DNA from 3 places in the Aggregatibacter aphrophilus ATCC 33389 genome. Region 1 is predicted to be linked to each of the others. Evidence: riboswitches for the same ligand, from Rfam matches in the RefSeq annotation. Region 1 holds a riboswitch; each other region holds the start of a gene.
The links. A riboswitch is a leader RNA that binds a small molecule or an ion and turns the genes downstream of it on or off. The one in region 1 is predicted to bind thiamine pyrophosphate.
Positions count from the first base shown of each region.

Region 2: linked by a shared signal. The riboswitch ahead of thiE (thiamine phosphate synthase) and the one ahead of EL144_RS09805 (ABC transporter substrate-binding protein) in region 1 are both predicted to bind thiamine pyrophosphate.
Region 3: linked by a shared signal. The riboswitch ahead of thiD (bifunctional hydroxymethylpyrimidine kinase/phosphomethylpyrimidine kinase) and the one ahead of EL144_RS09805 (ABC transporter substrate-binding protein) in region 1 are both predicted to bind thiamine pyrophosphate.

Region 1 covers NZ_LR134327.1:2,039,637-2,047,319, forward strand. The annotation lists gene parE (DNA topoisomerase IV subunit B) at 1-11, shown strand, start outside; gene parC (DNA topoisomerase IV subunit A) at 171-2,423, shown strand; gene EL144_RS09790 (Dps family protein) at 2,703-3,185, opposite strand; gene EL144_RS09795 (EmrA/EmrK family multidrug efflux transporter periplasmic adaptor subunit) at 3,376-4,536, shown strand; gene EL144_RS09800 (DHA2 family efflux MFS transporter permease subunit) at 4,546-6,063, shown strand; TPP riboswitch at 6,131-6,233, shown strand; gene EL144_RS09805 (ABC transporter substrate-binding protein) at 6,316-7,371, shown strand; gene EL144_RS09810 (helix-turn-helix domain-containing protein) at 7,525-7,683, shown strand, end outside.
Region 2 covers NZ_LR134327.1:282,488-290,170, reverse strand. The annotation lists gene csrA (carbon storage regulator CsrA) at 61-243, shown strand; partial or broken gene EL144_RS01520 (phosphomannomutase CpsG) at 279-453, shown strand; gene galU (UTP--glucose-1-phosphate uridylyltransferase GalU) at 475-1,362, shown strand; gene metJ (met regulon transcriptional regulator MetJ) at 1,515-1,832, shown strand; gene rsmE (16S rRNA (uracil(1498)-N(3))-methyltransferase) at 1,904-2,638, shown strand; gene EL144_RS01500 (YqgE/AlgH family protein) at 2,647-3,204, shown strand; gene ruvX (Holliday junction resolvase RuvX) at 3,204-3,623, shown strand; gene eno (phosphopyruvate hydratase) at 3,724-5,034, opposite strand; gene thiE (thiamine phosphate synthase) at 5,216-5,881, opposite strand; TPP riboswitch at 5,951-6,049, opposite strand; gene pyrG (glutamine hydrolyzing CTP synthase) at 6,192-7,683, opposite strand, start outside.
Region 3 covers NZ_LR134327.1:512,671-520,353, forward strand. The annotation lists gene nagE (N-acetylglucosamine-specific PTS transporter subunit IIBC) at 1-6, shown strand, start outside; gene bioB (biotin synthase BioB) at 88-1,092, opposite strand; gene thiQ (thiamine ABC transporter ATP-binding protein) at 1,150-1,785, opposite strand; gene thiP (thiamine/thiamine pyrophosphate ABC transporter permease ThiP) at 1,769-3,397, opposite strand; gene thiB (thiamine ABC transporter substrate binding subunit) at 3,405-4,406, opposite strand; gene thiD (bifunctional hydroxymethylpyrimidine kinase/phosphomethylpyrimidine kinase) at 4,448-5,251, opposite strand; TPP riboswitch at 5,375-5,462, opposite strand; gene EL144_RS02710 (glycine zipper 2TM domain-containing protein) at 5,616-5,819, opposite strand; gene birA (bifunctional biotin--[acetyl-CoA-carboxylase] ligase/biotin operon repressor BirA) at 5,906-6,838, opposite strand; gene guaB (IMP dehydrogenase) at 6,998-7,683, shown strand, end outside.

The sequences.
Region 1 (7,683 bases):
TGGCTGTGTAAGAAGAAAAGTGCGGTGAAATTTTCAAACACTTCAAAACATTTCAAAAATCAACCGCACTTTAAATCTCCCCAGTTCCTCTTAACAGAAGAGGGAGAATTTGGCGAAAACCAATAAATTAAATGAACATTATCGACATAAATAAAACGCAAAAATAAATCATGACTGACTCCATCAACTACGAAGGCATCGAACAAATGCCACTACGCCACTTCACCGAAAGGGCGTATCTCAACTATTCCATGTACGTCATCATGGATCGCGCCTTGCCGTTTATCGGTGATGGTTTGAAGCCGGTACAGCGACGCATTATTTATGCCATGTCCGAGCTTGGGCTGAATGCGGCGGCAAAATATAAAAAATCTGCCCGTACTGTGGGGGATGTGTTGGGTAAATTCCACCCGCACGGTGATAGCGCTTGCTATGAAGCCATGGTGTTAATGGCGCAACCCTTCTCTTACCGTTACCCATTGGTTGACGGCCAAGGCAACTGGGGCGCGGTGGACGATCCTAAATCTTTCGCAGCAATGCGTTATACGGAATCCCGTTTATCTAAACTTTCAGAAGTTCTATTGGCTGAACTCGGTCAAGGTACCGTAGATTATCAACCGAACTTTGATGGCACCTTAGAAGAACCGCAATATTTACCGGCACGTTTACCACATATTTTACTCAACGGCACAACAGGGATCGCGGTGGGGATGGCAACGGATATTCCTCCGCATAATATAAATGAAATCGCCGATGCTGCAGTGATGTTGCTGGATAATCCGAAAACTACCTTGGATGACTTATTAACCGTAGTACAAGGCCCAGATTTCCCGACAGAGGCGGAAATCATTTCGCCGAAAGAAGAAATTCGCAAAATATATCAACAAGGTCGCGGCTCTATCAAAATGCGCGCAGCATGGAAAAAGGAAGACGGGGAAATCATTATCAGCGCCCTGCCGCACCAAGCCTCGCCATCCAAAGTGATTGCACAAATTGCCGAGCAAATGACCGCGAAAAAACTGCCGATGGTAGAAGATATTCGTGATGAAGCAGATCATGAAAATCCGGTGCGCATTGTGATCGTGCCGCGTTCGAATCGCGTAGATACCGATGCCATGATGGCGCATTTATTTGCCACCACCGATTTGGAAAAAAGCTACCGTGTAAACATGAACATGATTGGTTTGGATTACAAACCGGCAGTGAAAAATTTGTTGGAAATCCTCACCGAGTGGCTGACTTTCCGTCGCACCACCGTGACCCGGCGCTTGCAATATCGGTTAGACAAAGTGCTTGCCCGCCTGCATATCTTGCAAGGTTTGATGATTGCCTTTTTGAATATTGATGAAGTCATCGAAATCATCCGTCACGAAGATGAGCCAAAAGCCGAATTAATGGCACGTTTCAACTTAAGCGATGCACAAGCGGAAGCCATTTTGAACTTGCGTTTGCGTCATTTGGCGAAACTAGAAGAACATCAGTTGCAAGCGGAACAAGCGGAGTTAGAAAAAGAGCGGTCATCTTTGGAAGAGATTTTAGGCTCCGAACGCCGTTTAAATACGCTGTTGAAAAAAGAAATTCAACAAGATGCCAAAACGTACGCCAGCCCACGCCGTTCGCCGTTAGTTGAACGAGCGGAAGCCAAAGCCATTGCAGAAAATAAAATGCTGCCGACAGAACCGGTGACGGTGATTTTATCAGAAATGGGTTGGGTGCGTTGCGCGAAAGGGCATGACATTGATCCGCAAGGCTTAAGCTACAAAGCCGGCGACAAATATTTGGCGCATGCCTACGGTAAAAGCAATCAACCGGCGGTGTTTATCGACAGCACGGGGCGCAGTTACGCACTGGATCCGCTAAGTCTGCCGTCTGCCCGCTCACAAGGTGAGCCGCTCACCGGAAAACTTACCCTGCCGGCAGGCGCAACCATTGATCAGCTGCTTATTGAAAATGAAGATCAACCGTTGCTCATGGCATCCGACGCCGGCTATGGCTTTATTTGTAAATTCGCCGATTTAGTCGCTCGTAACAAAGCCGGTAAGGCGCTCATTTCCTTACTGGAAAATGCCAAAGTGTTACCGCCATTAACACTGAAAAATCCGACCGCACTTTTGGTGGCACTTACCTCCGCCGGCAGAATGCTGATTTTCCCGGTGCAAGATTTACCGGAACTCTCTAAAGGCAAAGGCAACAAAATCGTCACCATTCCATCCGCTAATGCCAAAGCGCGTTCCGAATTACTGGTGCGGTTATTGTTGATTGAGGAAAATTCCAGCCTGGTCTTCCATTCCGGTAAACGTAAAGTGACCTTGAAGCCGGAAGATTTACAGAAATTCCGTGCCGAACGGGGTCGCAAAGGGACGCAGTTACCGCGAGGCTTACACAGCAACGTAGAAATTGAAGTGGTGACACCACAGGAATAAAATTCAATACACAAAGGGCGCTCATGACGCCCTTTTCTATCTCAAAGTTCGGTCGATTTTTGCGATGTTTTCACACAGAGAGCGAATGCTACACAAGATTATTTAGATGAAGACTTATGCGTAGCGGATATTTATTCGTCATTTAAGTTAATGTAACTCATTGATACATTATATATCTTAAAATAAATATAGAAGAATTAATTCAGAGTTTTCTCTGCTTACAAAAAATCCTGCCCTAACATACGTTAAAGCAGGATTTTTCTTTTGGATTAGGATTAATTAACCGCGGCAGCTTTGGCAAGCAGCTTGGAACATCCAGATCAATTTTTCTTGTTCTTTGATGTAATCACTCATTTGTGAAGCGGTGCCTTCGTCATCTGCATCCGCAGCAAAAGCAAGAATTTCACGTTGTTGTGTCAACAAGACTTTGAAACCTTCTAAAGTACCTCTTAAACAGGCCGCCGCACTGCTCACTGCAATTTCTTCTTTAATACGGGAATGGCTTAAATATTGGCTGAACGCATTGTTTGGTGTGTAGCCCAAGGTCAAAATACGCTCTGCAACTTCATCCACTTTTTCCACAAGATCAGTATAAATTTCTTCAAATTTTGCGTGTAATTCAAAGAAGTTCACGTCTTTAATATTCCAGTGATAACCACGTACATTGGTATAAAACACTTGGTAAGTAGCTAATAATTCATTTAATTTTGCAGCTAAGACTTCAGATTTTGCGGTATCTAAACCAATCATTGTTTTTGACATAATGTGTTCTCCTATACTTTGTTAATTTATAAAAAGATGAACGATATAAACCCCAAATCGTTCGTTTTTGTTGGCGTAAGTATAGAAAAAAGCACATAATAGCGCTAATTGTTACACCGAATAGAATTGATAGATAATAAAAATTGAATAATAAAAAACAATTTCCGAAACCTATCAAAAAGGAACATAAATGACAGAAGTAAGTAAACCAACGGTTTCCAACCCCAAAAATACACGTAAAAAAGCGTTAAGTATTTTCTTTTTTATCCTCATCCTTATCACCGTTCTCACCGGATTATATTGGTTCTTTTTTATTAAAAATTATCAAACCACCGAAGACGCTTATGTGAGTGGTAACCAAGTGATGATTTCTTCGCAAATTGCCGGAAACGTGCGACAAATTAATGCAGAAAACATGGATTTTGTGCATGCGGGAGATGTGTTACTTGAATTGGATGACACGGATTATCAACTGAGTTTCAACCAAGCACAAAATACCTTGGCAAGTGCAGTACGCCAAATTTCGCAACTCGGCTACACCGTGAAACAACTGGAAGCAACTGTTCAAGCCAACCAAACGGCGTTGACCAAAGCACAAGGCGATTTAGCGCGCCGTGAACAGTTAGGGAAAAGCGGAGCGATTGATAAAGAATCGCTACAACACGCCAGAGAAGCAGTAATGACAGCGGAAGCCAACTTAAAAGCGGTTAAGAACCAGCTTGCTGCCAATAAATCCTTATTAATGAATGTGCCGCTAAAAGAGCAGCCGGAAATTCAAAAAGCCATCAGTTCGGTCAAACAGGCGTGGCTCAATTTGCAACGTACCAAAATCACCAGCCCGGTCGATGGCTATGTAGCACGCCGAAGCACACAAGTGGGACAAAAAGTTGCCGTGGGTAGCGCGCTGATGGCAATTATTTCCAACGAACAAATGTGGGTTGATGCCAATTTCAAAGAAACACAATTAAAAGATATGCGAATCGGACAGCCGGTGAAATTATCCTTTGATTTATACGGTCATGATGTGAAATTTGATGGCAAAGTAGAAGGTATCGAAATGGGAACCGGCAGCGCATTTTCTTTGCTCCCTGCCCAAAATGCCACCGGTAACTGGATCAAAGTGGTGCAACGTGTGCCTGTACGTATCAGCTTAGATGCACAACAAATCGCTAACTACCCGTTGCGTATGGGCTTATCTACCTTGGTTGAAGTGAATATTTCAGATACCCGTGGTGAAATGTTATCGCAACAAAAACGTACTGCGCCGCTCTATTCCACCAATACGTTGAATTATGATCAAAGTGCGGTGGAAAATCTCATCGAAAAAATTATTCGCGATAACACAAACTAAGGCTTGCCCATCATGCAAAAACCTATTGAAGGTGCTGCCCTTGGCATCATTACGTTAGCGCTGTCTCTTGCCACGTTCATGCAAGTATTGGATTCCACCATTGCAAACGTGGCGATCCCCACGATTTCGGGCGATCTCGGCGCATCGTTCAGCCAAGGCACTTGGGTGATTACCTCTTTCGGCGTCGCCAATGCGATTTCTATTCCGATTACCGGCTGGCTTGCCAAACGTTTTGGGGAAGTAAAATTATTCCTCATTTCCACCGCACTTTTTGTTTTAGCCTCTTGGTTATGCGGCATTTCCCATAGCTTGGAAATGTTGATTCTGTGCCGTATTTTCCAAGGATTAGCGGCAGGCCCGATTATTCCGCTGTCTCAGAGTTTGCTACTCAATAACTATCCTCCCGAAAAACGGGGTATGGCATTGGCATTTTGGTCAATGACCGTAGTAGTTGCACCGATTTTCGGTCCCATTCTCGGCGGTTGGATCAGTGATAATTTACATTGGGGGTGGATCTTCTTTATTAACGTACCGATTGGGCTTGTCATTATCGGTGCCAGCTGGAAAATTTTAATGCCGAGAGAAAGTAAAATTCAGCACCAGCCTATAGATACGATGGGGTTAATCTTGTTGGTATTAGGTGTGGGCTGCCTGCAATTAATGCTGGATCAAGGACGTGAGCAGGATTGGTTCAACTCCACTGAAATCATTATTCTTGCCGTCATTTCTGCCGTTACCTTAAGCGCACTTGTCATTTGGGAACTCACGGACGACAACCCGGTAGTAGATATTTCCCTATTCAAGCAACGCAATTTCACTGTAGGCTGTTTATCCACCAGCTTGGCATTTTTAATTTACCTCGGCTCCGTCGTATTAATTCCCTTGTTGTTGCAACAGGTTTTTGGCTACACCGCCACTTGGGCCGGCTTAGCATCAGCGCCCGTAGGACTGTTCCCGATTTTGTTATCCCCTCTTATCGGTAAGTTTGGACATAAAATCGATATGCGTATTTTGGTGACCATCAGCTTTGTAGTCTATGCCATTACCTTTTATTGGCGCGCCGTTACCTTTGAACCGGGCATGAGCTTTGCCGATGTGGCACTGCCGCAAATGGTACAAGGGTTAGCTGTTGCCTGTTTCTTCATGCCGCTCACCACCATTACGCTGTCTGATTTACCGGCGCACAAAATGGCCTCAGCTTCCAGTTTGTTTAACTTTTTGCGAACCCTCGCCGGTTCTATCGGCACTTCCCTTACTACATTCTTGTGGTATAACCGTGAAGCCGTTCACCACTCACAGCTGACTGAAGCCATTACCCCGTATAACCCGAACGCACAACAGTATTACCAAATGATGGAGCGTTTTGGCATGGGCGAAGAACAAACCTCTTCTCTGCTTGCTCGTAACATTACATCGCAAGGTTTTATCATCGGCGCCAACGAGATTTTTTGGTTATCCGCCGTGCTGTTTTTGGTGTTATTTATTTTGGTCTGGTTTGCCAAACCGCCTTTTGGAAACCGACACTAAAGTGCGGTCCAAAAAAGAAATATTTTTCACTTTTATTTACAAATCAATAACAAACGCCTATAGTAATGCGCGTTAGTCGGGGTGCTCCGTTAGCTTAAATAACAGAGCTGAGAAATACCCGTGAACCTGATACAGTTAGCACTGACGTAGGAAACTAATGCACTTCACTCTGCTTCCATGGCTTATTTCAGCCAATTTTCCCGTTTAGTTGTTAGCTGGTTTTGTTTTTCAATCTCACCAAGGATTAACTCAATGACCAAGCTTTCTAAAAATTATTCTCCCCTAAAAACATCCTTAAAAACGACCGCACTTTGCTTACTTCCAATGCTGTTTTATACACACAACGCCCAAGCGGAAGGCAAACTGACCATTTATTGCAGCGTACAAAATGTGACCTGTGAAAAAGTCACGAAACGCTTTGCCGAAAAATACAACGTGGATGCTCAATTTGTACGAAACAGCACCGGCACCGTGCTCGGTAAAATCAAAGCAGAAAAAGAAAATCCACAAGCCGATGTATGGTTTGGCGGCACATTTGAACCGCACTTACAAGCCGCCGACCAAGGTTTGCTCGCGACCTATCGTTCTCCGTTACAAAAAAATATCATGCCGCAATTTAAGAAATTAATGGATGAACGAGGTGATTACACGTCGATCATTTATTTAATGGAAGTCGCCATTGGCGTGAATACGGAAAAATTAAAACAGCTCAATATTCCGGAACCAAAATGCTTTGCCGATTTGCTCAAACCGGAATTCAAAAATCAAATTCAGTATGCCGATCCCCGCGTATCCGGCACGGGCTATTCTTTTCTGACGACATTAGTGCAGCTTTGGGGCGAAGAAAAAGCGTTTGATTACTTGAAAAAACTCAATGCGAACGTGGCACAATATTCGAAAAGCGGCTTAGCTACCGGCAATTTAGCTACCGGTGAAGTGGGCGTTGATATTGCCTTTATGCACGGCTATGTGCGTGAAAAAGACAAAGGCGCACCAGTAAAAGGCATTTTGCCTTGTGAAGGCGTGGGCTACACGTTAGGGTCGGTAAGCATTATCAAAGGCGCACGTAATCTAGAAAATGCCAAACACTTCGTGGACTTCGTTCTCGACACCGAAGCGCAAGAAATCCCATGGCGTGAGTCCGACTCTTACCAAATCCCTGCCAACATCCATGCGAAAGCGTCCCCAAAAGCCAGCGATCCAAGCAAACTAAAATTATTGGATATTGACTTCATCCGCTTTGGCGCCGACGCGGAAAGCAAACGCTTAATTGAGCGTTGGGTTGAAACAGTAAAAGGAGAAAAATAGTTGGGAGAAAAGTGCGGTGGAAATTTTAATCGTTTACAGTTTATATCACACAGAATATAAAGCATAAATTATGCTTTACAAGATATAAAACAAATTTTATACTCCATAGCGTATAAAATAATTTCTATACGCTATAGCGTATGAGGAGTCACCATGGTTATCACCACCGCAAAAATGCTTTCTCATGTAATTCGTGAATTTCGCTATCAAGGCGATCTGTCACAAACTGATGTTGCTAAACTCGCCGGAACGACCCAAGCCAGAATTTCAGCGTTTGAGAATGAGCCGGAGCGTACTAAGTTAGAAACGCTA
Region 2 (7,683 bases), 580 kb from region 1:
TGGGATGTTGGAAGTAAAAGAGGGAAGTTTTATAAATAAACTACAAGGTGAGGAGTTTATATGCTGATCTTAACCCGTAAAGTTGGCGAAAGCTTGCTCATCGGCGATGATGTTTCTATCACGATTCTGAATATACGAGGCAACCAAGTTAAAATTGGTGTGCAGGCACCCAAGGATGTTTCTGTTCATAGAGAAGAAATTTACCAACGTATTCATCAAGCAAAGGATGAACAGAAGGCGTAGCAAATTTTATTTTATGATCATGAGATGGAGAAGTTATAAGTAAATTGACTTGCTTTAAAGCTTACAATATCCGTGGCCGTTTAGGCGAAGAATTAAATGTGGATATTGTCTATCGTATAGGTCGTGCATTTGTGCAGTTTTTGAAGCCCAACAATAATTATCGTTGATGGCGATGTTTGCTTAATGAGTAAAGAATTTAAAAGTGCGGTTTTTTATACAAGGAAAAAGTAAATGAAAGCGATTATTCCTGTCGCAGGCTTAGGTACGCGTATGTTACCTGCAACTAAAGCAATTCCAAAAGAGATGTTAACTTTAGTGGATAAACCGCTCATTCAATATGTGGTAAATGAATGTGTTGCAGCGGGCATTAAAGAAATTGTGTTGGTGACCCATTCTTCCAAAAATGCCATTGAAAACCATTTTGATACTTCCTTTGAGTTGGAAACCATGTTGGAAAAACGCGTTAAGCGTCAGCTCTTGGAAGAAGTTCGTTCTATTGTGCCGAAAAACGTAACAATTATGCATGTCCGCCAAGGCAATGCGAAAGGTTTGGGGCATGCGGTATTGTGCGGTCGTCCGTTGGTGGGCAATGAGCCTTTTGCCGTGGTATTACCAGATGTATTACTTGCCGAATTTTCTGCTAATCAGAAAAAAGAAAATTTGTCAGCTATGTTAAAACGCTTTAAGCAAACTCAGGCCAGTCAAATCATGGTAAGCCCAGTTAAACCTGAAGAAGTTAGCAGTTATGGTATTGCCGATTGCGGTGGCGTTGAAATTCCTCCGGGTGAAAGTACTAAAATTGATAATATTGTCGAAAAACCAAGCATAGATGATGCACCATCAAATTTGGCAGTTGTCGGTCGTTATGTGTTCTCTGCGGCGATTTGGGATTTATTGGAAAAAACTCCGGTTGGTGTGGGGGATGAAATTCAGTTAACTGATGCGATTGATATGCTTATCGACCAGGAAACCGTAGAGGCATTCCATATGACCGGTGTTTCTTACGATTGCGGCGATAAAATTGGTTATATGAAAGCCTTCGTTGAATATGGTTTGCACCATAATAAACTTTCTGGTGAATTCAAATCTTACTTAAAAGATTTAGTAAAAACGTTTTAATTCTATTAAATAAAAAGGCATCGATGAGATGCCTTTCTTTTTTTCCTAATTTTAAGAATAGAAATCTAGCAGTCTTCACGGCTAGATTGTTATTTTTATTATTTTTTATTAGAATATTTAGACAATTAATAAGGTTATTTCAGGAATCAGTTATGGCGGATTGGAACGGACAATACATTAGCCCTTATGCGGAACATGGTAAGAAAAGCGAACAAGTGAAAAAAATTACGGTATCTATTCCGATTAAAGTGCTTGAGATTTTGACCAATGAACGCACCCGTCGACAAATTCGTAATTTACGCCACGCGACTAACAGTGAATTGCTCTGTGAGGCCTTTTTGCATGCATTTACCGGTCAACCTTTGCCGACAGATGAGGATTTGCTAAAAGAGCGCAGTGATGAAATCCCTGAAGAAGCGAAACTGATCATGCGTGAATTAGGTATTGATCCGGCCAAATGGGAATATTAATTTCTCATTTCTCTCTTTGCCCTCTTCTTTTCTGTTATGATAGGACTATGATTTTTAGTTAATGTTCTATTATGCGAGTACCTAGAATTTATCATCCCACTGCGTTGAATCATCTCACTTTTTGCACCTTGTCCGAAGACGGTGCCAACCATGTGGGACGTGTTTTACGTATGCTGCCCGGCGAACACCTTGAACTTTTTGACGGTACTAACCATATATACCAAGCTGTTATTACTCAGGTAGGTAAAAAATCCGTTGATGTCGAGATTTTAAGCCAACAGTTTGACGATAGAGAAAGCCCGTTGTCAATTCATCTTGGCCAAGTTATTTCTCGTGGCGAGCGAATGGAATTTACCATTCAAAAATCCGTCGAATTAGGCGTGAATGTAATTACACCGCTGTGGTCGGAACGCTGTGGTGTGAAGTTAGATAGCGATCGCATGGAGAAAAAAATCCAACAATGGCAAAAAATCGCGATTGCCGCCTGTGAGCAATGTGGGCGCAATAAAATTCCGGAAATTCGCCCGTTAATGAAGTTACAACAATGGTGTGCCGAGCAGGATGACACACTAAAATTGAATTTACATCCGAGGGCAACTCATTCCATTCGTACGTTACCGGCCATTCCGGCCGCCGGCGTGCGCTTATTAATTGGTTCTGAAGGTGGTTTATCGCCACAAGAAATCGCACAAACCGAGCAACAAGGGTTTGTGGAAGTCTTATTAGGAAAACGCGTATTACGCACTGAAACGGTAGCAATGGCGGCAATAACCGCATTACAAGTCTGTTTTGGTGATTTGGGGTAAGAATTATGATGGATTTACAAGATCATCTATTAATTGCCATGCCAAATTTAGATGACAGTTATTTTTATCGGACGGTCATTTATATTTGTGAGCATAACGAAAAAGGGTCTATGGGATTGGTCATTAACCAACCAACGGATTTGAGCATTGCGGAGCTAGGCGCCAAAATGAATTTTATGATGGTAACCGACCGCACTTATAACGACAAACTGGTGCTTGCCGGTGGGCCGGTGAATATCGATCGCGGTTTTATTTTGCACACCAACACCCCAAATACCTTTGATCATAGTTATAAAGTCAATGACAATCTCGTTTTGACAACCTCTGCCGACGTGGTAGATACCTTCGGTACCATGGGCGAACCGGAGAAATATTTGGTTACCTTAGGTTGTGCCAGTTGGGAGCCGAATCAGTTAGAGCAAGAGATTGTTCACGATTCTTGGTTGGTTGTGCCGGCGACGGAGCAAATTCTGTTTGATTTGCCATACGATCAGCGTTGGTTCGCAGCCAATCAGTTGCTTGGCATTGATGGACATAACTTTGTTGGTCAAGTTGGGCATTGTTAATGGGCATTACCGTTTTGGCGTTTGATTTCGGCACAAAAAGCATTGGCTGTGCGGTTGGTCAAAGCATCACCGGTACGGCGCAGTCTTTGCCGGCGTTTAAAGCGCAAGATGGCATTCCTAATTGGGACGCCATTGGCAAAACCATTAAAGAATGGCAACCGGCTCGAATTGTCGTCGGTTTGCCACTGAATATGGATGGCTCCGAACAAGAGCTGACCTTACGCGCCAAAAAATTCGCCAATCGCCTACATGGGCGCTTTAACTTGCCGGTGGAGTTACAGGATGAGCGCCTCACGACCACAGAAGCACGCAGTGAAATTTTCAGTCGTGGCGGTTATCGTGCCTTAAATAAAAGCAAAGTGGACGGTATTTCCGCTTGTTTAATATTGGAAAGTTGGTTTGAGCAATACAGTGAATAAATTGCTTTAAAAAAACACATAAAAAAATCACCGCACTTTTATTTTTCAACAAAAAGTGCGGTGTTTTTTAGCGAGTTTTAATAACTGCGATGGTTATTAATTAAGCTTGACCTTTAACCGCTTTTAAGCCTGGGAACGGAGCCGGTGTGCCGGAGCGCTCTAATGCTTCTTCGATACGGATTAATTGGTTGTATTTCGCAATACGGTCAGAACGGCTCATAGAACCAGTTTTGATTTGACCTGCTGCTGTACCAACCGCTAAATCTGCGATGGTTGCATCTTCAGTTTCACCTGAACGGTGAGAGATCACCGCGGTGTAACCTGCATCTTTCGCCATTTTGATGGCAGCTAAAGTTTCAGTTAAAGAACCGATTTGGTTGAATTTGATTAAGATGGAGTTTGCGATACCTTTTTCGATACCTTCTTTTAAGATTTTAGTGTTAGTTACGAATAAGTCGTCGCCCACTAATTGAACGCGGTCGCCTAACACTTTAGTTTGGTATGCAAAACCTTCCCAGTCAGATTCGTCTTGACCGTCTTCGATAGATACGATTGGGTATTGTTTAGTTAATTCTTCTAAATAGTGAGTGAACTCTTGAGAAGTGAATGAACGGCCTTCGCCTTTCATTTCGTATTTACCGGTTTCTTTGTTGTAGAACTCAGAAGATGCGCAGTCCATTGCTAAAGTCACGTCTTTACCTAATACATAACCTGCTTTTTCAACAGCTTCTTTGATACAGGCTAAAGCGTCAGCGTTAGAAGCTAAGTTTGGTGCGAAACCACCTTCGTCACCTACAGCAGTGCTCATGCCTTTATATTTTAATACTTTCGCAAGGTTGTGGAATACTTCAGCACCGATACGAAGTGCTTCACGTAATGTTTTCGCACCAACCGGTTGGATCATGAATTCTTGGATATCAACGTTGTTGTCTGCGTGTTCACCACCGTTGATGATGTTCATCATTGGTAATGGCATAGAGTAAACGCCTGGGGTGCCATTTAATTCTGCGATGTAAGCGTAAAGCGGAAGACCTTTAGATGCCGCTGCTGCTTTGGCGTTAGCAAGAGAAACGGCAAGAATCGCGTTTGCACCGAAATTAGATTTGTTGTCGGTGCCGTCTAAATCGATCATGATTTGGTCGATTTCAGCTTGGTTAGAAGCATCTTTGCCAAGAATTGCTTCAGCAATCGGACCATTTACCGCTGCAACAGCTTTTAATACGCCTTTACCTAAGAAACGGGATTTGTCGCCGTCGCGTAATTCTAAGGCTTCACGGGAACCGGTAGAAGCACCTGATGGCGCGGCTGCAAGGCCAACGAAACCGCCTTCTAAATGAACTTCGGCTTCCACAGTTGGGTTACCGCGTGAGTCGATAATTTCGCGACCAATGACTTTAACGATTTTTGCCATTTTATTTTCCTCATTAAGTTAATCAAAACGGGTTAGACTGTAAATGCTCGATATGATAAAGCTATTTTGCGATTTTGTCTTGTAAAATTGCATATCCTTTGATTTTTCTCACTATTTTACCGGGTGAAGTGCGGTGAGATTTTTTAATGGATTTAAATGGTTCCCGATAAAATCGATGCCTTTAGGAAGCATCGAAATAGTTAAGTAAATTTTTGACCGCACTTTGCCAATCCTCGGCTTGAGTGACCGCACTAATCACCGCAATACTGCTTACGCCCGTCGCGAGAACATCGGCAAAATGCGAGGCTGTAATGCCGCCAATGGCTACAGTCGGTATATCGCCTAAATCTTTTACTTGCGCGGCTAAATTGGCAATGCCCTGTGGCGCGGAAGGCATGATTTTAGATTGCGTGGGGAAAATATGCCCAAGCGCGATATAAGAGGGACGCAAGGGCAACACCAACTCAATTTCTTCTCTATTGTGCGTTGAAACGCCAAGGCGCAGTCCGGCTTGTTGAATTGCATTTAAATCCGCCGTGAGCAAATCCTCCTGTCCCAAATGTACGCCGTAAGCCTGATATTTAATTGCCAACTGCCAAAAATCATCCACAAATAACCGCACTTGATGTTGTTTGGCTAAGGCAATGCAACGGGCGATTTCCTCTTCTGCTTGTTCCGGCGAGCGATCTTTAATGCGAATTTGCAAGGTTTTTACGCTGGCATGAATGAGCCGTTCAATCCATTCGTAACTGTCCACAATAACATACAACCCCAACTTAAATTCGGTGGGCGCAAAAGGGGCATTGGGTGGAACAATTTCGGCTAAGTTAGACACTGATGTTGGCATAGCAAGTTCCAATGAATGAAATTAATGGAATGTAAAATGAATGAAAAATTGCTTGCTCACAGCGCAATAAGAAAAGGAAAACTTGTTTCCTACGCAGGGATTACCCCAACAGGTTCACGGATCCCGCAATGTTGCGATCTCAGCCTTCCGGCACTCCGACAAGCGGACTTTACTATAATCAACGGGGGAAGAAAGGACAAGGAGAAAACTGGTTTTTTGTGAGACAGGTCACAGTGAGAAAACAAAAAGCGCGGTCAAAAATCCAAGTGTTTTTTTGACCGCACTTTCATTTCAATTTTTCAGAAATTTGTTAGTCGGATTTTTTCTGATTGTCTTTTGCCACTTTCACAAAGCCGTCAAATAATGGGTGGCCGTCACGTGGCGTAGACGTAAATTCCGGATGGAATTGGCAAGCGATAAACCAAGGATGGTTTGGTACTTCGATGATTTCCACCAATTTTTTATCGGCGGATAAACCGGTCACTTTCAGACCTGCTTTTTCGATTTGCGGAAGCAATACGTTGTTTACTTCATAACGGTGACGGTGACGCTCTTCGATAGTTTCGGCGCCGTACAATTGGCGTGCCAGGCTACCTTCTGCTAAATGGCATTTTTGTGCGCCAAGACGCATGGTGCCGCCCAAGTCGGATTTGTCACTGCGAACTTCAGTGTTGCCGTCGGCGTCTTGCCATTCAGTAATTAAACCTACCACCGGTTGTTCACAAGTGCGGTCGAATTCGGAAGAGTTTGCGTGGCTCATGCCGGCGACATGACGGGCAAATTCGATTAACGCCACTTGCATACCTAAGCAAATGCCTAAATACGGAATATTGTTTTCACGCGCATATTTGGCGGTGAGGATTTTGCCTTCTACGCCACGATAGCCAAAGCCGCCCGGCACTAAAATACCGTCTAAGCCTTTTAAGATCTCTACGCCTTTGGTTTCTACATCTTGTGAGTCGATGTATTTAATATTCACGGTTAAACGATTTTTGAAGCCTGCGTGTTTTAAGGCTTCGTTCACGGATTTATACGCATCCGGCAATTCGGTGTATTTGCCCACCATGCCGATGGTGACTTCGCCTGTTGGGTTGGCTTGTTGGTATAACACTTGTTCCCATTCGGATAAATCCGCTTCCGGGCAGGTTAAGTGGAAACGATCACAAATAAAATCATCCAAGCCTTGAGATTTCAATAGCGCCGGGATTTGGTAAATGGAAGACACGTCTTTCAGAGAAATGACCGCGCGTTCCGGTACATTACAGAATAAAGCGATTTTGGCGCGTTCGTTCGGTGGCACCATACGATCGGAACGGCAAATGAGCACATCCGGCTGAATCCCGATGGAGAGTAATTCTTTTACGGAATGTTGCGTCGGTTTAGTTTTGACTTCGCCTGCGGTCGGAATGTATGGAACGAGCGTTAAATGCATGAAAATGGTACGTTCACGTCCCACTTGCACGGCAAGCTGACGCAAAGCTTCCAAGAACGGTAGTGATTCGATATCGCCCACGGTGCCGCCCACTTCCACGATGGCGATATCATGTCCCGCAGCACCATCAATCACGCGCGCTTTAATTTCGTTAGTAATGTGGGGGATCACTTGAATAGTGGCGCCCAAGTAGTCGCCGCGACGCTCTTTGCGTAGTACTTCAGAATAGATTTTGCCTGTAGTGAAATTGTTGCGTTTGGTCATTTTGGTACGAATGAAACGTTCGTAGTGACCTAAGTCCAAGTCAGTTTCTGCGCCGTCTTGGGTTACGAAAACTTCACCATGCTGGGTCGGGCTCATGGTGCCCGGA
Region 3 (7,683 bases), 810 kb from region 1:
AAATAATTTCAAATACAACAAAAATCCTTAAACACACAAAAGCCACTTTGACTTCAAAGTGGCTTTTTTATTCGTTTCCATCAAGCATCAACGCAAATGCTTATTCTCTTCCGTTTCCGGTTCTAAATCGAGTTTTTCCATCAACAAACGGTCGCCGTCCTCTTCTGGGTTGCTGGTTACGAGCAGTTTGTCGCCGTAGAAAATGGAGTTAGCTCCAGCCATAAAGCACATTGCCTGCATTTCTTCGCTCATGCCTTGGCGACCGGCGGATAAGCGGACGTAACTGTTTGGCATAGTGATACGCGCCACGGCGATAGTGCGCACGAATTCTGTCCAGTCCAAATCTTCTGCATCGGCAAGCGGTGTGCCTTCGATTTTCACTAATTGGTTGATAGGAACGGATTCCGGTTGCGGATCCAAATTCGCCAGGCTGGCAATGAGTCCTGCGCGTTCTTTGCGGGTTTCGTTCATGCCCACAATCCCACCGCAACAGACTTTCAAACCGGCTTTACGCACTTTGCCTAAGGTACTGATACGGTCGTCAAAACGGCGCGTGCCAATCACTTCACTGTAATGCTCCGGCGCGGTGTCTAGGTTGTGGTTATAATAATCCAAGCCTGCGTCTTTTAATTCTTCCGCCATGCCGTCTTGCAATAAGCCGAAGGTACCGCAAGTTTCCATACCGAGGGATTTCACCGCCTTGATGATTTCCGTCACTTTGGCGATATCTTTTGGTTTCGGGCCGCGCCACGCGGCACCCATGCAAAAACGCCCTGCGCCACGGGCTTTGGCGATTTTGGCTTTCGCAACGATTTCTTCTACATCTAATAATTGTTGATTTTGCACGCCTGTTTGATAACGCGCCGATTGCGGACAATAACCACAATCCTCCGGGCAACCGCCGGTTTTAATCGACATTAAGGTAGAAAGCTGAATGGCGCGTGGGTTAAAGTTTTTGCGATGAACTTGCGCCGCACGATAGACCAAATCCAAAAACGGCGTTTCAAACAACGCTTCCACTTTGCACACAGACCAATATTCCACGCTTGGGTGGGGAGTGATAGAGTAAATTTGTAGAGTACTGCTTAACATAGTTTTCCTTTAAGTAGAAAACACTTTTTAAAAGTGCGGTACATTTTATGCGTATTTTTATTCTTGGGTTATCCGACCATTTTCCACACGAATCATCCGATCAACATTGCCTTTCAACTCGGAAGGTTGATGGGTGACAAGCAATAAGGTCAGATTTTTGCGTTGGCAAAGTTGGTCGATTAAATCCAACATTTCGCTCCGCAAAGCCGGATCGAGCGCGGAGAACGGCTCGTCCAACAATAAAATCGGCTTATCGCGCAACAAACAACGGGCCAAGGCGACACGCTGTTTTTGTCCGCCGGAAAGGCTGTTTGGTTGACGGTTCAAAAAATCCGTTAAACCCACAGCGGCGGCTACTTGTTCAAGCTGTTGTTGCTCAAGTGCGGTCAATTTTAACGATATTTTTAAGCCTAACGCCAAATTTTTCCAAACGGTTAAGTGCGGAAACACATTGTTCTCTTGAAACAAAATAGACACAGGGCGTCCATAAGGCGCGCTTTGCGTATGATTTTCACCGTTGAGCCAAACTTCGCCACGGGTCGGCAAAACAAAGCCGGCAATCAAATTAAGCAAGGTACTTTTGCCTGCACCACTTGGCCCGATAATGGCAATACGCTCCCCTGCCGCCACGTGCAAATCAAACGTCATGGGCATGATGTTATCGGCTAAAAATACCTTATCTAAACGAATCATACTGTTCCTTTTGTTGTTCGTCTTTTTGTTGCTCAAGCAAGGCAAATATTATGCCGCACAATAACAGCAAAATGCCTGCGGTAACTGCCGCTTCTGCGTTGCGATAGCTACCTAATTGTTGATACAACAAATGTGGCAACGAGGTAAAATCTTGATTACCGAATAACGCAATGGCGGTGAAATCCCCTAACGATAGCGCGAATGCCAAGGCAAGTGCGTATTTTATCGGCGTGCGCAGATCGTGCCATTCAATTAAACGAAATCGCTGCCAGCCTACAATGCCAAGGGAATTACACAGGCGTTCGTAATATTGCATATTATTGTTAAACGGCACACTTAAAATTCGTAACACAAAGGGCATCGCACTTAACGCGTTACAAACCACCACAATGGCAAATAAATAAGCGTTGTTAAAGTCAATTTCACGCAACAATAAAAACAACCCCATAGCGAGAACTAAAATGGGAATCGCCAAAATCACCATGCCTGCATTAATAATAAAGTGCGCGGTTTTCACATAATACAACCATTGCAAACGACGGGATAACAACAATAACGCCACCGCCATAAGCAATGCCAACAAGGCGGAAGCCGGCGCGATAGTTAAGGAATAGGCTAAAGCCTTCCAAAGTTGCGGGTTTTGCCATGCAGCGAGCCATTTTTCCGATGTTAGCGCGCCGATAATAATATTCAATAACGGCGACAACATAAATAACACAAATAGGGCAAGCAAAAAAATGTGGAAAATTTTCACCGCACTTTGCGGCCGGGTAAACCAACGATAGCCACTGCTCAAACTGGTTTGCGTTGTACGGCTAAACCAACTGCTCACACTAAACAGTAACAGACAAAAAATAAATTGTAACAACGCAAACAACGCCGCCTTCGGCAAATCAAACTCAAACAAAATCGCCTGATAAATGGCAGTTTCCAGCGTGGTATATTGCGGCCCGCCACCGAGTGTTAACACGACAGTGAAACTGGTGAAACATAACATGAAAATCAGGCTGAACGAAGGCAGAATTTGTTGGCGTAAATAATACCATTCCACTAAACGCACAAAGCGCCATCCACGTATATTTAGTTGTGCCGCCAGTTGGTGTTGTTGGTAAGGAATCGCTTCCAAACTTTGCAGAAAGAGTTTGGTCGCAAGCGGAATGTTAAAAAAGACATGAGCAATTAAAATGCCCGACAAGCCGTAAATGCTCCCCGCCCAAGTGCGGTCAAAAAAATGCAAGATTTGCGCAATCCAACCCGACGCGCCATACACGCCGATTAACCCGAAAATGGCGACCAACACCGGCAATACAAAGGTGAGCGACATGATTTTCAGCAAAAAATTTTTGCCGATAAAATCCATATAATAAAACGCACGCGCCAACAGCATACCGAAAAACAAAGACAACAATGCCGAAAGCAAGGCCTGCCCTAAACTAAAGGCAATAACATGGTGCAAATAAGCATCATGAAAAATCAGTCGCCAGTCATAGCTGCCTTCCGCCAACACAGCACGCAACGCACCCGTATAAAACAGCGTGATAAATAAAATAACAAACATTCCGCCCAGATAATGACGTGGGCGGAATTGTGAGTTGGAAAACAACGCAAACATTAATGGATTACTTTGTTAAGGTGGTTTGCCATTGGCTGATCCATCTTTTTAACGCGTCCGATGTTGCCGCCGAAGTGTCCAAAAAGGTTTCTTGTAGTTTTTGCGCTTTTAAGGCATCAAAGTGCGGTTCCACCGCTTCTTGAATCACCGGGAACATCACATTGGCGCTGACAATGTGTTTTTGTGCTTCAGGTGTGATCAAATACGCCATAAATTGATCGGCACATTGGTTCTTATGCTCCACCACCCGTGCCGCCAATTCTACTTGCATCACATTGCCTTCGACAAACTGTGTGGCTGCGTAATTTTCTTTATTTTCAAATAATTGGTGATATAACGGCGATGTGCTGTAGCTTAACACCACATCCGCCTCACCTTTCAAAAAGGCACCATAAGTGTCAGACCAGCCTTTACCTACCGTCACCGTGTGTTTGGCCAATTGTTGCCACGCCTGCGCCACTTGTTCTGCCGGGTAAACGGTATTCATCCACACCAACAAACCACGACCGACACTGCTGGTGCGTGGGTCTTGATAGATGACACGCAAATCTTCACGTTCGACCAATTCTTTTAAACTTTTCGGCGGATTCTTGACTTTATCTTTGTCATACACAAACGCATAAGTACCAAAATCATAAGGCAGGAAGGTGTTGTCTTGCCATTGGGTCGGCAAACTGAGTTTGCTTAAATCCACGTGATTGATATCAAACAGTTTGCTTTTTTTGGCCTCTTCCAACACAAAATTATCCAAACCTAACACAATGTCTGCCTTGGTTTTATGCCCTTCCAAACGCACTCGATTAAACAGCGTACCGCCACTTTCAAAAGGCATATAATTCACTTTGCACAGCGGGTATTTTTGCTCAAATCCCTGTTTTATTTTCGGCCCGGCGCCCCAGTCGGAAGTGAAGGAATCGTAGGTATAAATATTCACGTTTTGCGCCTGTTGGCCGGCTAAAACGGCAGTGGAAAATGAAAGTGCGGTGAAAAATAAAATTGTTTTTTTCATAACAAGTCCTTAGTGAGATTAAATTGACGTTAAATTAAACCTTATTCTTGATATGTCCAATGATTGATCGGCCCATGTCCGTGGCCAATATTTAACGGGTGGCTAATGACGGCACCGATATACGCCTTGGCGGTTTGCACGGCGGATCGAATATCCGCCCCTTTGGCTAATTCTGCAGTGAGGCAGGCGGAAAACGTGCAACCTGTGCCGTGAGTGTGTGGCGTCGGATAGCGTGGCGATTGCAAAACAAAATGTTCGTTAGGGGTAAAAATCCAATCGCAACACTCCGCGCTTTGCGAATTGCCGCTATGTCCACCTTTAATTACCACCGTTTTTACGCCCTGCGCCTGCAACATTTGCGCGGCTCGTTGGGCGCTTTGCTCATCCACAATGTCTATGCCGGTTAATGCCATCGCTTCCGGTAAATTCGGAGTAATCACCTCCGCCTGCGGCAATAAAAATTTAACCAAAGAATCCACCGCACTTTGTTGCAGCAACGGCGCACCGCCTTTGGCAATCATCACAGGATCCAACACCAACGGTCTAAAATCATATTGCGTTAATGCCTCAGCGACACACTCGATTATTTCTGCCGTGCCTAACATACCGATTTTAAAGGCGCTAATCGTGAAATCATCGGCGATAGCTTTCAGCTGGCTTTGAATGGTTTGCAGGGGAATGGGGTGAATATCAAACACGCCCAACGTGTTTTGCGCAGTAATTGCCGTAATCACCGATGTGCCGAACACGCCACGCATTTGAAAAGTTTTTAGATCAGCTTGAATGCCGGCGCCACCACCGCTGTCCGAGCCGGCAATGGTTAAAGCTTGAACGATGTTACTCATAATATCCTCCGCGATTTAACGAAGAGGAAACACATAAACCATATTGCATAATTGTTCCTTTATTTAAGGAAAAGAGTGAATTGGCAATAATGACGAATGAAGATGAGAGAAAAGAAAGGAAATTTGATTCTCCGATTAGTTTCCTACGTCAGTATTAACTGTATCAGGTTCACGGGTATTATCTCAGCACGAAGCACCCCGACTAATAACGGCTTTCAGTCTATCGATTTTGGCTATGCGTGACAAGAGGACAACGGAATTTTCATGGAAAAATGTAATTGAAGAGAATGAGTTAAAAAAAGTGCGGTCAGAAACACATTTATTTCTGACCGCACTTTTTATTGATTGGTGTAGATAAGTCTGATTACTTACCGACTTGGCTACCGATTAAGCCGCCTAATGCCGCACCACCTAGGGTTGCGCCGGTTGAGCCACCGATTACATTACCGGCCACACCACCAACCGCAGCACCAATCGCAGTATTTTTCTGCGTTCTGCTTAAATTGTGGCAACCGGTTAACGCGACAGCTAAGGTAACAATACCGAGAATTTGAACAATCTTTTTCATTTTAAAACCTCATTAGTTGCTTAAATGATATGAGTAATGTTCTTGTTTATACTCAGCACGTTAGACTGAGCTTTTGCTAAAAAGTTTTACTTTTTACGCAATGACACCTCGCCGGCATTAAAGTACCGAACGCCATCTTGCGTCATTAAACACAAATGGCCACTGCTATTGATACCTTGGTCAATGCCGGAAATCATGCTCTTTTCAGTAATCACATTCACTTCCGTACCGAAATACGCATCATGTTCCAACCATTGTTGTTGTATTTCCGCGTCAATACCGTGCTGCTCAAAATGAGACAAATAACGATAAATGGTTTTCACCATTTGGATAATGATCTGTTCACGATCGATATCGGGAAAAAACTCACTTAATTCCGCCCACGGCTGGTCGATATGCTTTTCCTGCCCAAGTGAAACATTCATGCCAATGCCTATGACCAAATTTAATTTGCCGTTTGGACGATTGATAATTTCCACCAAAATGCCCGCCAGTTTTCGATCATTGACCAAAATATCATTCGGCCATTTCACTTGAAAGCCGTACATATCCAATTCCACCAACGACTGCACGATAGCGAGCCCAGTCACCGAACTCAAGCCATCTAAAGGTTTACTTGGATCTAACTGCCAATAAAAGCTCAAAATAATCTGCCCGGCAAAAGGGGAAATCCATTGCCTTCCGCGACGTCCACGCCCTGCACTTTGGTATTCCGCCAAGCAAAGATCACCTTTTTGCAGCGTTTCAATATTATCCAATAAATACTGATTGGTTGAGGAAATCACTGGCTTTAACGTGACATGATAAGGCTGCAAGGCTTGAGCTAAGCGCTGTTCATTAAGTAGCGGTAACTCAGGAACCAAATAAAGATGATCGCCTTCCAGCTCAAAACATAACCCTTGCTGTTCCAATTGCGCGACCTCGTTTAACAATTCCGCTTTGTTACAGCCTAAAAGTGCGGTCAAATTTTCCAATGAATTTTCTACGCCACCGATAAGAAGTTCGATTAATTTTGCCATGTGTATTCCTATAACTTGGGTTGGCTAATGTATTTTATCGGCGGTTATCATACGCTAAAAATCCCGTCTTTTTACAATTTTTTCTTTCCAAAAGCAGGGCAAATCTGTATAATCCGCCCGCAATATTTTTTCATCATTAATCATAAGAGAGATATTGCAATGGCATTACGCATCCTAAAAGAAGCACTCACGTTTGACGACGTTCTTCTCGTTCCCGCTCACTCTACCGTGTTACCTAACACAGCGAACCTTTCAACCCAATTAACCTCTACCATTCGCTTAAGCATTCCTATGTTATCTGCAGCAATGGACACCGTAACCGAAGCGAAATTAGCCATTTCTCTCGCGCAAGAAGGCGGCATTGGTTTCATTCATAAAAATATGACGATTGAACGCCAAGTAAATCGCGTCCGCAAAGTGAAAAAATTTGAAAGCGGTGTGGTTTCCGATCCAATCACCGTACCGCCGAATTTAACTATCAGCGAACTTAAAGCCATTGCACAGAAAAATGGTTTTGCAGGTTACCCTGTGGTAGATGCCGACAAAAATTTAGTAGGTATTATCACTGGCCGTGACACGCGTTTTGTATCCGATACGACTAAAACCGTAGCTGATTTAATGACCCCGAAAGATCGCTTAGTAACTGTAAAAGAAGATGCCCAACGGGAAGAAATTTTCCAATTAATGCACGAACACCGCGTAGAGAAAGTGTTAGTTGTGGACGATAATTTCAAATTGAAAGGCATGATCACCTTAAAAGACTATCAAAAAGCCGAACAAAAACCGAACGCTTGTAAGGATGAATTTGGCCGTTTACGCGTTGGCGCAGCAGTTGGCGCGGGTGC